2 regions of the Dickeya aquatica genome follow, and region 2 is predicted to be linked to the other one. Evidence: predicted binding sites of a transcription regulator. Region 2 holds the regulator's gene; the other holds the start of a gene.

Region 1 (6,517 bases), 340 kb from region 2:
GCATAACCGACCAGCACCCCAATGAGGATGGGAATAATCGCCAGAAAACCGCGAAACAGCACGGAACCCAGCACGGTAACGGAGAGTGTCACCAGCGAAACGGTCACGGTTTTGCTGTCCATTTCCACACCGGCTGCGGGCAATAATCCTGCCATATTCGCCGCCACACCGGCCAGTTCCAGGCCAATTACCCGCAACAATCGCCCCCATCGCAGCCGGGGGAAAATCACATTCAGCCAGCCCGTCCCCGCTTTTTTCACCACCAGCGCCACCAGGCAAAACAGCGCACCACACAAAATAAACCCGCCCAGCGCCACTTCATACCCTTGCGGTAGCAGTAAAAATACCGGTGAGAGAAAGGCAAAGCTGGAACCGAGATAAGCGGGAATTTTCCCTTTACAGATAAACAGATACAACAGTGTGCCGATACCGTTAAACAGCAATACGGTGGCCGGGTTTATCTTAAACAGCATCGGCACCAACACCGTTGCACCAAACATGGCAAACAGGTGCTGAAAGCTTAACGGAATCGTTTGCAAAAGCGGGGGTCGTTCACTGACGCCAATGGCGCGACGAGTCATCTTATTTTCCTCTGTATGTCATGCAATGACCGGAGTATCCGGCAGAAATGTCAGCCCTGTCGTCAATAACAGGCGCTGCAAAAATGTCGCCATCCGTGGTCAGCATGCGAACGCCAGGCACGCCTGCAACAGCAGCGCTGGCATACGCAAAAAAAAGCCGACTCGACAGTCGGCTTTTAAGCATCATTTGGTTCCGAACAGCTTGTCGCCCGCATCGCCCAGGCCCGGCATAATGTAGCCGTGTTCGTTGAGGCCCTTGTCAATCGATGCCGTGTAGAGCTCCACATCAGGGTGCGCTTTTTCCAGCGCGGCAATGCCCTCAGGCGCAGCAACCAGCACCAGCACCTTAATGCTCTGGCAGCCTGCTTTTTTCAGCAGATCAATCGTCGCTATCATTGAACCACCGGTCGCCAGCATCGGATCGACCACCAGCGCCATACGCTCATCAATGTTAGACGCCAGTTTCTGGAAATAGGGCACCGGCTCCAGCGTTTGCTCGTCACGGTACATGCCAACAACGCTGATACGCGCGCTGGGAACGTTTTCCAGCACCCCTTCCATCATGCCAAGGCCGGCACGCAGAATCGGCACCACGGTAATTTTCTTACCCTTTATCTGATCGACTTCAACCGGGCCACACCAACCCTCGATGGTCACTTTCTCCGTTGCCAGATCGGCAGTGGCTTCATAGGTCAGCAGGCTGCCCACTTCCGAGGCCAGTTCGCGAAAACGTTTGGTGCTGATGTCATGCTCACGCATCAGGCCCAGTTTGTGTTTGACAAGCGGGTGTTTTACCTCGACGATCTTCATTACTTTTCTCCCCATCGGCGGTTGGCGGCCAAAAAAATCGCGGGATTATACCGCTTTTTGAAATAAGCGCCATAGACTCGGGGCTGATCCAAATCAAGCCAGCACGGAAATTCCTCCCCTCCCCCGGCATCATCCGCTGGACGCTGGCGAAATCCGTGCGCACGAACACACTGCTCGCAAACGTTTGCTTACGCTGCTAGAATGAGCCCGCTCCATTTTTTAAACCAATCGTAACCTCCGTGGGGACTCCGCAGTGACCGATAAAACCTCTCTCAGCTATAAAGACGCAGGCGTGGATATTGATGCTGGCAATGCATTGGTAGACCGTATCAAAGGTGTAGTGAAACAGACCCGTCGCCCGGAAGTTATGGGAGGATTGGGCGGTTTCGGTGCGCTGTGCGCCTTGCCGCAAAAATACCGCGAACCGGTGCTGGTTTCCGGTACTGATGGTGTCGGCACCAAACTGCGTCTGGCGATGGATTTGCAGCGTCACGACACGATTGGTATCGATCTGGTCGCGATGTGCGTTAACGACCTAGTGGTTCAGGGCGCTGAGCCGCTGTTCTTCCTTGACTACTACGCCACGGGTAAGCTGGATGTTGACACCGCAACCCGCGTGATTACCGGTATTGCCGAAGGCTGCAAGCAGTCAGGCTGCGCGCTGGTTGGTGGTGAAACTGCCGAGATGCCCGGCATGTACCACGGTGAAGATTATGACGTCGCCGGTTTCTGTGTCGGCGTGGTTGAGAAGTCAGAAATCATTGATGGCAGTCAGGTGCGTGAAGGCGATGCGCTGATAGCGCTGGCGTCCAGCGGCCCGCATTCTAATGGCTACTCATTAATTCGTAAGATCCTTGAAGTGAGCCATACCGATCCCGACAAGGTTGAACTCGACGGTAAACCGCTGGCAGACCACCTGTTGGCTCCGACGAAGATCTACGTCAAATCCGTGCTGTCGCTGATCGAAAACGTCGAGGTGCACGCCATTTCCCACCTGACTGGCGGTGGTTTCTGGGAAAACATTCCACGCGTACTGCCGGAAGGTATGCAAGCCACCCTTGATGAATCAAGCTGGCAGTGGCCGCCGGTGTTCCAGTGGCTACAGCAGGCTGGCAACGTCAGCCGCCATGAAATGTATCGCACCTTTAACTGTGGCGTGGGCATGATTATCGCTCTGCCGGCCGATCAGGCAGACAAGGCTATTGCCCACCTTAACAGCAACGGTGAGACAGCCTGGCACATTGGTGTTATCTCCCGCACGGATGATGGCGGGGAAACGGTGGTCATCCAGTAATGAACACCATCGTTGTGCTGATTTCCGGTCAGGGAAGCAACTTGCAGGCGTTGATTGACGCCTGCGGGCAAGGCCGGGTGGCCGGGAAGATTTGCGCTGTATTAAGCAACAACCCGACTGCATTCGGCCTTGAGCGCGCCCGTCACGCCGGGATTGCGACGCATGTGCTGCAACCGGGTGATTACGCCAGTCGTAATGCCTTCGATGAGGCACTGGCCGCCGAGATTGAAAAATACCAGCCGGACCTGGTTGTGCTGGCCGGTTATATGCGAATTCTCAGTGCCGGGTTTGTCGCCCGCTTTCTCGGTAAAATGGTGAACATCCATCCCTCACTGTTACCGAAATACCCTGGGCTGCACACTCATCGTAAAGCACTGGAGAATGGCGACCACGAACATGGCACCTCAGTACATTTCGTGACGGAAGAGCTTGATGGTGGCCCGGTCATTTTACAAGCCAAGGTGCCGGTTTTCCCCGGCGATAGCGAACAGGATGTGCAAGAGCGGGTGCAGGTGCAGGAACACAGCATCTACCCGCTGGTGGTAAGCTGGTTTTTGGCCGGCCGTCTGGCGTTGCGTGATAACACGGCCTGGCTTGATGGACACCCCCTTCCTGCCAGTGGCTACGCGGCCGAAGAGTAATTCTGCTTTCCTCTGACGCCCTGAGGTTATCAGGGCGTCATCTGTCTGACAGCCGGTACGTTCCCGGCATCACCATTCTCCCTGTAACCCAGCCATGCTCCTGAGCAACACGCGGCTGGCGTGATGTAACCAAGAATGACCTTCGTCACAAAGGTTACAGAATTGTATGTAACCGTTTTCATGGTTGTGACCTGACTCACGCAGTCTCTCCATGCCCCCTGACAAAATAGCGCTGCGCCCCTCTCGGGTCGCCCTTGTGAACTCTCTTCCTTTGTGGTGAGTATTGATGATTACCATCCGTGATGTCGCGCGTCAGGCAGGCGTTTCAATCGCTACCGTATCCCGTGTGCTGAATAACAGCAGCGCGGTCACTCAACAGACTCGCGATCTGGTGCTGCAAACGGTCGGGCAACTGGGGTATCGCCCGAATGCCAACGCTCAGGCGCTGGCAACGCAGGTGAGTGATACCATCGGTGTGGTTGTAATGGATGTGTCCGACCCGTTCTTCGGTGCCATGGTCAAGGCGGTGGATACCGTAGCCCAGCGGCTGCAAAAACATGTCCTGATAAACAACTCCTACCATCAGGAAGAAAAAGAGCGCCATGCCATTGAGGTGTTGATTCGCCAGCGTTGCAACGCGCTTATCGTGCATGCCAAAGCATTATCCGACGACGAGCTGGCCGGATTTATGGAGCAGGTACCAGGCATGGTCCTCATCAACCGGCTGCTACCGGGCTACCCGCACCGCTGTGTCAGTCTGGATAATGTCAGCGGAGCCATGATGGCCACCCGCATGCTGTTACAACAAGGCCACCAGCGCATTGGTTATCTCCGCTCCAGCCACCCGATTGAGGATGTGGCAGAGCGGTATACCGGCTGGCGACAGGCGTTACAGGAACAAGGCATCATCGCGCCAGAGGAGTGGGTGGCGAACGGTGAGCCCGATTTACAGGGTGGTGAAAGCGCGATGGTTGAGCTGCTGGGGCGCAATCAGCAATTGAGCGCCGTGTTTGCCTACAATGATGGTATGGCCGCCGGAGCCCTGATGGCGCTCAAAGATAACGGTATTGTGGTGCCGACGCGCTTTTCCGTGGTCGGCTTTGATGACATTCCCATTTCGCGTTATACCGACCCAAGGCTCACCACCATTCGTTACCCTATTGTTTCCATGGCAAAAATTGCGACCGAACTGGCACTTAAAGGCGCGGCGGGCTTGCTTGACCCCGACGCACGACACTGTTTCATGCCAACCCTGGTACGTCGGCATTCCGTTGCTGCACGTTAATGTTAGCTAAAATGTGCAGACGGTCACTAATTCATCCAAATCATCCATGTAACCGCTTTCAATCTGTGAGTAAATTCACAGTTAATTAACATTGCAGTCTCTATGATGTGAGCGTAGTGCAAAGGCCGGACACCGTGTAACGACGTTACACTACGGGTTATCCCGCCAGCCACTGAAGCCGTCGGCTGTTGAAACAGAATATTAACGCGAAAACGCGCACATACCCTGTTTCAGATTGACTGTTTCAGCACAGAATTATTTTTCAGGACGCAGCACCCGGCAGCCTCGGCATGAACACCGAACGCGCCGACAAACAGGGAAGTCAGACTTTTAGCGGGCTATGCCTGCAAACCTCGTCAGTCTGGCATAACAGCCATGCCGACGCTTACTCACTGACTGACTGGCGCATAACGTTTTACCCTGCGTTGCGCAGCCAGACTGAGAACTACCCTGCATAAACCCGGAGATATCATGAATAAGAAGGTTTTCACTCTCACCGCCCTGGTTGCCAGCATGATGTTCGGAGCTACCGCCCACGCTGCGGATACCCGCATCGGTGTGACGATTTACAAGTACGACGACAACTTTATGTCGATGGTGCGCAAAGACATTGAAAAAGAAGCCAAAGCACTGGGTGGTGTTGAGCTGCTGCTGAACGACTCCCAGAATGACCAGTCCAAACAGAACGATCAGGTCGATGTTCTGCTGGCCAAAGGCGTGAAAGCGCTGGCTATCAACCTGGTAGACCCGGCGGCCGCTGCCATTGTGATTCAAAAAGCCAAAGCGGCTGATGTCCCGGTGGTGTTCTTTAACAAAGAACCCAACGCCAAAGTGCTGGCCAGCTACGCCAAAGCTTACTACGTCGGTACAGACTCTAAAGAATCCGGCATTATTCAAGGTAAGTTGATTGCCAAACACTGGAAAGACACCGCGGCATGGGATCTGAACAAAGACGGCACAATCCAGTATGCCCTGCTCAAAGGTGAGCCAGGCCACCCGGATGCTGAAGCACGTACCAAATACGTCGTGGATACGCTGACCGGCGAAGGGTTGAAAGTCCAGCAATTACAGATGGATACCGCGATGTGGGACACCGCAATGGCTAAAGACAAGGTTGATGCCTGGTTATCCGGCCCGAACGCCAACAAAATTGAAGTGCTGATCGCCAATAACGATGCCATGGCAATGGGTGCGGTTGAAGCGCTGAAAGCCCACAATAAAACCAACATCCCGGTATTTGGCGTTGACGCACTGCCAGAAGCGCTGTCACTGGTTAAGTCCGGTGCACTGGCAGGTACGGTGCTGAACGATGCCGACAACCAGGCTAAAGCCACGCTGGATCTGGCGAAAAACCTGGCACTGGGCAAACCGGCGGCCGAAGGAACCAATTTCAAAATTGACAACAAAGTGGTGCGTATACCTTACGTACCGGTAGATAAAGATAACCTGTCACAGTTCCTGAAGTAATCCCGTCAGGGGCGGCAACTGCCGCCCCTGAACCCCGTGACCATAGGATTTTCTCAGCCAGGTAAGTGTTTTTACCCGGCCAGTTTTAACCAGGTAAGGTTCTCGTTTTAGCCGGGTAACTGTTGCAACCGGGTAACGGTTTTTGACCAGGTAACTTTTTTCGACCAGGTAAAATATGACCAGTGACACTCTAACCACTCCGCGCGAATTCCTGCTGGAAATGACCAACATCAGTAAGTCGTTTCCCGGTGTAAAAGCATTGGATAATGTCAACCTGAAGGTTCGCCCGCACTCTATTCACGCCCTGATGGGCGAAAATGGCGCAGGAAAATCGACGCTTCTGAAATGCCTGTTTGGTATTTATCAAAAAGATACCGGCAGTATTCTGTTTCAGGGCCAGGAAGTCGATTTCAAAAGCGCCAAAGAAGCCCTGGAAAAT
Region 2 (6,517 bases):
GGTGCCCACCGCAACGGCAGCCATATCGGTTGCGCTGTAAGATCCAGCCATGATGGTATCCACCACCCCCATGGAGGTTTGCGAGACTTGCGCGATAATGACGGGGATCGCCAGCGCCAGCAGATGGCGCGCTTCTGATAAATACTTCTGCACAAAAACCTTCCTAGAACAGGATTGAGAGAGATCTCGCTACGAGAAAGACAATCATCCTTTATTCGTAAAAAAAGATAATGCATTGTAACGATTTACCCGTCGTAAACCAATGCCTGAACTGGCTGGTGAGTTCCGTTTGGTTTTCCTGTCAATCTGGTGCACACTGCCGTTCATTCGATGAATACGTTTGCGGGTTATTCCAATATAAGGAAAAGACGCGACGGTTGTATTCATCGCGTTTATTCCCGATTCAGGAGGCCAGAACACCATCATGTTTACCGGTATTGTTCAGGGCACGGCGACGGTCGTGTCTGTCGATGAAAAACCCAATTTCCGCACTCATGTTATCCAGTTACCTGCCGAACTGCTGCCGGGCCTGGAGCCTGGAGCCTCTGTGGCGCATAACGGCTGTTGCCTGACGGTAACGGAGATTGACGGCGATCGCGTGAGTTTCGATTTGATCAAAGAGACATTACGCCTGACTAATTTGGGTGATATCCAGGTGGGCGATCGGGTTAATGTTGAGCGTGCAGCCAAATATGGCGATGAAATTGGCGGGCATGTCATGTCCGGCCATATTATGTGCACAGCAGAGATAGTAAAGATCCTGACCTCAGAAAATAATCACCAGATTTGGTTCCGTCTGTCGGATGCCACGCTGATGAAATATGTGCTGCACAAGGGGTTCATCGGTATTGATGGTATCAGCCTGACGGTAGGGGAGGTGACACGCAGCCGCTTCTGTGTTCACCTGATCCCGGAAACGCTCCAGAGGACGACGCTGGGGCAAAAGCGGCTCGGTGATAGCATCAATATTGAAATAGACCCGCAAACACAGGCGATTGTTGATTCGGTTGAGCGCGTAATGGCAGCACAGCTGGCCCGGCAACAGGAAGAAGCGGCGTCAGCGCAGGACGAATAACCCTCACCCGGCGGCAAAGCGTGTGATTATGCCGCCGGATTATGCTTCCTGGATGAAACCGTGAGGTCTTGTGCCGAACCGATTAGCGTGCGACGTGCAGACCTCCTTCAACCCCCTCAACGCTAAACAGCACCTGCCAAAGCTGAATATTGCGTGCGCGGAATGCACCTGCGCAGGCGTTAAGGTAATAGCTAAACATGCGCTGAAAACGCGTGGAGTAGTGGCTGGATAAAACAGGCCAGTGTTGCTGGAAGCGTTGATACCATGCCATCAGTGTACGGTCATAGTCGGCACCAAAATTGTGCCAGTCTTCCATGACCAGATAAGGTTCGCTGGCGGTTGCGATATGTTGAACCGAAGGCAGGCAGCCATTGGGAAAAATGTATTTATTGATCCAGGGGTCGACTTTCAGGTTGGTCGCATTTGCTCCGATGGTGTGGAGTAAAAATAGCCCATTGGGCTTGAGGTTACGCCTGATTGCCTGAAAATAGGTGTCATAATTTTTAGGGCCAACGTGTTCAAACATCCCCACAGAAACAATACGATCAAATGGCTGGTGCATGTCACGGTAGTCTTGCAGCAGAATAGACACATCCAGGCCCTGGCAGCGTTGCTGTGCCAGCGTCTGCTGCTCACGCGAGATGGTAATACCGGTCACGCGAACGCCATAATGGCGTGCGGCAAAGGCTGACAGGCCTCCCCAGCCACAGCCGATATCCAGTAAGGTCATTCCCTGGCGTAGCTGCAATTTTTCGCAAATCAGATGCAACTTGTCTTGCTGTGCCTGTTCGAGCGTTTCGGCGTGTTTCCAGTAAGCGCAAGAGTACTGCATGTGCGGGTCAAGCATACGTGAGAAAAGATCATTACCGAGGTCGTAATGCGCCTTGCCCACCCTCCATGCGCGGCGGCGGGATTGCAGGTTTATCACTCTTGCCAGCAGTACCCGCAGCGTGTCATGCAAACGGTGCGGCAATTGGTTTTCCAGCCCGGCACGTAAAGCGCGATGAAAAAACATATCCAGGCGCTCGCACTCCCACCAGCCATCCATATAACTTTCGCCGAGCCCCAGTGAACCTTCCCGCAATATCCGTTTGTAGAAATTGGGATTTTTCACCTGTATATCAAACGGGTGCGAGCCATTGATAGTAATACCAGCGCCCGCCAGCATATTATTGACTATCTGGAACCAGGACGTGCCAGCACTCCCCAGATCCTCTGCGTAAGATGAGCTCATCACTTCCCCCCTACCTTGCCAACATTGCAGTGCAAGGAATTCGTTAGACCATTGTACCCATGAAGAACATTCGGTGGACTCAATCCATCGTCTGGCCCTGAAGACTCAGCGGTATTCAAGAGAAAAGCGGCTACGAAAGGCGTCTGCCACTGGGCGCGGAAAGGCGGTGGTGATTATGCGCACCGTGGCGCTCAATGAGCAGGGCAGCAAAATGGGCGATGTGAGGAGCCATCACAATCCTGCATCGTCACATGATGATTATTGTCGTTAAAGGCAATGACAAGTTTATGACTGCCCGCGCCTGTCGGCAAGATTCGACTGGCGTGGGCCGCACAATAGATTCAATCAGGCGGGCTGAAAGTGAACCCCACAGGCATGAAGATAAGGGGCAATTTAGCGGCGATAGTCCACAAACGGGCCATCAGCAACGGAGCGGCGCTCTATCAGCGTTGGGTGAACTTCGATAGTCTGTGCTTCTTCACGTTTGCTGGTAATGCGATCAAGCAGCATGGAGAATGCGGCCTGGCCGAGGCGCTCTTTGGGCTGATGGATGGTAGTCAGTGCCGGAGTGAAATAGCGCGCATGGCGAACGTTGTCATACCCTATCACCGAAATATCCTGAGGTACCCGCAAGCCCAGCTCATCAGCCGCACAGATAGCGCCCATCGCCATGATATCACCACCACAGAATACCGCGGTGGGGCGGTGTTTTTGTGCCAGAATCTGGTGCATGGCTTTATAGCCGGACTCTGGTTCGAAGTCGCCTTGCACCACCCACTCTTCGCGTATCGTAATATCGGCTTCCTTCAGCGCTTTAAGAAAACCAAGGTAGCGCCCGCTGCCAGTGTTACGCTCTTGTGAGCCGGGGATCGCACCAATATCGCGATGCCCGCGCTCAATCAGATAACGGCCTGCCATATAACCGCCCGCGAAGGCGTTATCGATAATTGTGTCGGTAAAATCGCTGTGCGCTTCCCCCCAGTCCATCACTACCATGGGGATATGACGGTAATCGGCCAGCATCGACAACAGTGCCGGTGGATATTCAGCACACATCACCAACAGACCATCGACACGCTTTTGTGCCAGCATCGACAGATAAGCGCGCTGCTTGTCCAGATTGTTGTGGGAATTACACAAAATCAGCGTATAGCCTCTGGCATAACAACTGTTTTCTACCGCTTCAATAATTTCAGCAAAATAGGGCGCTTCACTGGATGTGGCCAGCAAACCGATAGACTTGGTGTGATTCACTTTTAGGCTGCGTGCCACCGCGCTTGGCGAATAATGTAACTCCTCGATGGCGGCACGCACCGCAGCCTTGGTTTCTTCGGCGACGAAACGTGTTTTATTGATCACGTGTGATACGGTTGTGGTCGAAACGCCTGCGCGCTTTGCCACATCTTTAATCGTTGCCATCTTAGGTGACTCCTGAACAGTTGTAACAGCAACGTATCTGTTACAGCAGTAAATATGTTGTTAATCGTTTGCCTGCGTGAATTCTTCTCCAGCCAAACACTATTTTCAGGAGGAGACATGCCGAAGTGTAGCCGGAAGGGGAGCCGGGAGGGCGGCCAACGCAGTGCATACAGTAAACCGCGAATTTTGGCCGATTTAACTCAAAAGTGGAAGAGGTAATTCGTGTTATCTCTGTGATGGGGAAAGCGGTTTTTTTAAACGTCCTTCATATAATAGGCAAGATATTGATTATGCTTTTCATCGGTATCCATCTATTCTGATGATGTGATGGCCCACCGATTTGTCAAATACAGGAGATGGTTTATGGATACGAATTTGAAAATGTCGTTGTTCACGACAGTCGTTGCGCTGACGGTGATTGTGATATTTAGCATGAGTGCGGTGCTGAATTAACCCTGAGTACGCGGAGACTCACCATTGGCTGATGGCTCCTCTCGCGCAGATGTGATATCACCGCGGCCGCATTTTTTGTCGCGTGCAAAATAATGATGAAACAAGCCCCGAATGAGCAGATGCGCTTTCGGGGCTTGTTTCATCTGGTGAGGGGGCTGGCGGTAGAGTTATGACAGTGGTGTCATTAGCGCATGGTTTTTGGCGTAACCACACGGCGAGCGCCTACGTAGTGATCCTGCCAATAATCTTCACTTAACTTGCTGATTTTTATGTCAGAGCCAGTTCGGGGCGATTGAATAAAGCGGCCATTACCAAGATAAACGCCAACGTGATCTGCTGCACCACGATTTGTTATCCGAAAGAACACCAAATCGCCGCTTTCGAGTTCGCTCTTCTTGATGGGGGCGGCATCGCGTAAATGGAACATTTCGTTGGCCGTTCGTGGAATGGAAATTTTCACCACGTCTTTGTAGGCGTAATACACCAGCCCGCTGCAATCAAAACCAGAAATAGGGTGTCGTCCCCCCCAGTGATAAGGTTTGCCAATCTGGCTCATGAGCTTATTCATTGCCGTTTGCTTGGCGTGCTGATAGCGCTTTTGGTGTGCCGGGTTCATGGCTATGCCTGACTTGCTCATCTTATCGTTTTTATTCTTACCATGATGGGCATTGGCGGCTAGTGTCGCTGTATGCGTAGTGGCAGATTTGCCTTTTTGGTTTTTTGCCGTGGTATGCCCGGAGCCAGAGTGTGGCTCGCTGTTCGGGTGTTTGGCACTGGCGTGAGCGACTTTTGTCGGCTGCGTGTGCGCATTTTTTGCCTGTTCAGTGAGGGTTTTCTTAGCGTTTTTGCCCGCAGGTTGTGATGATTTAGCAACAGAACCTTTCTCTTCTTTTTTATCTTTTTTACTGTTGCTGGCCGTGTGACTGCGTGCGGCTGTCGAAGCTACAGCTGCTTTGCCTGTGGCTGCTTTGGTGTGTGAGGTGGCAGTCGTGTGGCTGGCGGTGTTAGCCGATGCTGTTGTGTGTTTTTGTGCTGGTTTGGCCGGTGTGGCACTGGCGCTTTTTTTAGCACTTTTCGCCGTCTTATTTTTTTTAGCATCATCCACGGCTTTATTCGCCGTCGCCACACCGCTTTTGCGTGGTAAAACAGCGTTACTGTGAGGCGTAGCCTGTGCCAGATTAAAAAACAGATTACTGAAAAATAATAAAAAAAGCGTAATAAATAACCGCATAATAATGCTGACCGAATGGTGTCCTCAATCGTTCAATCTTTACAGTATTCCCCAAAATGGCCTGATAAAAAAGTGGGGATAGGGCTTTTATTACTACAAAATAGTGAGAAAACGTTAACAACGGCCATTTTTTGCTTAATTATCCATCAGCAACCGCTGATTGAGCGCAGGGAGAATGCGAAATCGTAAAACCCTACAAAAGATAGCGTTTTTTTGTGGCCATCGCTATCGTTAGAATACCTGATTATAGAACGAGAAGCGGCGGGGTGCGCCTGGCCGCAATTCTATGCCCGACATTAACTGATAGGGCATCACGCGCTTAAGGAAGCATAAACCATGACGACCACAATTGAAAAAATTCAGCGTCAGATCGCTGAAAACCCGATTCTGCTGTATATGAAAGGTTCTCCCAAGCTGCCAAGCTGTGGTTTTTCTGCCCAGGCGGTACAAGCGTTGTCAGCATGCGGTGAGCGCTTTGCCTATGTGGATATTTTGCAGAACCCGGATATTCGTGCCGAATTACCTAAGTACGCTAATTGGCCGACGTTCCCGCAACTGTGGGTTGATGGCGAACTGGTTGGGGGCTGTGACATCGTGATTGAAATGTATCAGCGCGGGGAATTGCAACCACTGATCAAAGAAACCGCCGATAAGTACAGACTCCAGCAAGGGGATGAATCCCAGGCTTGATGCGGGCCAGACATCAGGCAACGGCTGTTGCCTGATGTCGTATGGCGTTATTCTTCTGCGCCGATAGCAGACGGCGTGCCACTCTCTGTTCCAGCCGAAAGCGGCCACCCGCCAAGGCGTTTCCAGCGATTGACCAGCTCGCAAAAAAGTTCTGCCGTGCGTTCAGTATCATATAAAGCCGAATGTGCCTGACTGGCATCAAACGTAATACCGGCTGCGATGCAGGCTTTGGCCAGCACGGTTTGGCCGAGTACCAGGCCACTGAGTGCCGCGGTATCAAACGTGGCAAATGGATGGAAAGGATTGCGTTTAAGGCTGCAACGTTCAGCCGCCGCCATGAGAAAACTGTGATCAAAGGTGGCGTTGTGCGCTACGATGATGCCCCGATTACAGTCTTGATCTTTAATGCCTTTGC

Evidence for each region. Region 2 encodes PurR, which represses purine synthesis genes. Its sites were predicted from a motif close to CANGCAAACGTTTGCNTG; they were not measured.
Region 1: a site for PurR is predicted at 1,565-1,582, ahead of purM (phosphoribosylformylglycinamidine cyclo-ligase). Genes of this name have one in related genera too.

Annotation. Positions count from the first base shown of each region.
Region 1 is NZ_LT615367.1:3,075,466-3,081,982, forward strand. It holds gene uraA (uracil permease) at 1-581, opposite strand, end outside; gene upp (uracil phosphoribosyltransferase) at 765-1,391, opposite strand; gene purM (phosphoribosylformylglycinamidine cyclo-ligase) at 1,645-2,685, shown strand; gene purN (phosphoribosylglycinamide formyltransferase) at 2,685-3,326, shown strand; gene galS (HTH-type transcriptional regulator GalS) at 3,613-4,611, shown strand; gene DAQ1742_RS13955 (hypothetical protein) at 4,902-5,069, shown strand; gene mglB (galactose/glucose ABC transporter substrate-binding protein MglB) at 5,083-6,078, shown strand; gene mglA (galactose/methyl galactoside ABC transporter ATP-binding protein MglA) at 6,254-6,517, shown strand, end outside.
Region 2 is NZ_LT615367.1:2,736,013-2,742,529, reverse strand. It holds gene DAQ1742_RS12400 (MATE family efflux transporter) at 1-153, opposite strand, end outside; gene DAQ1742_RS12395 (riboflavin synthase) at 425-1,075, shown strand; gene cfa (cyclopropane fatty acyl phospholipid synthase) at 1,158-2,309, opposite strand; gene purR (HTH-type transcriptional repressor PurR) at 2,703-3,728, opposite strand; gene cydH (cytochrome bd-I oxidase subunit CydH) at 4,092-4,181, shown strand; gene DAQ1742_RS12375 (C40 family peptidase) at 4,366-5,412, opposite strand; gene DAQ1742_RS12370 (Grx4 family monothiol glutaredoxin) at 5,749-6,102, shown strand; gene rnt (ribonuclease T) at 6,150-6,517, opposite strand, start outside.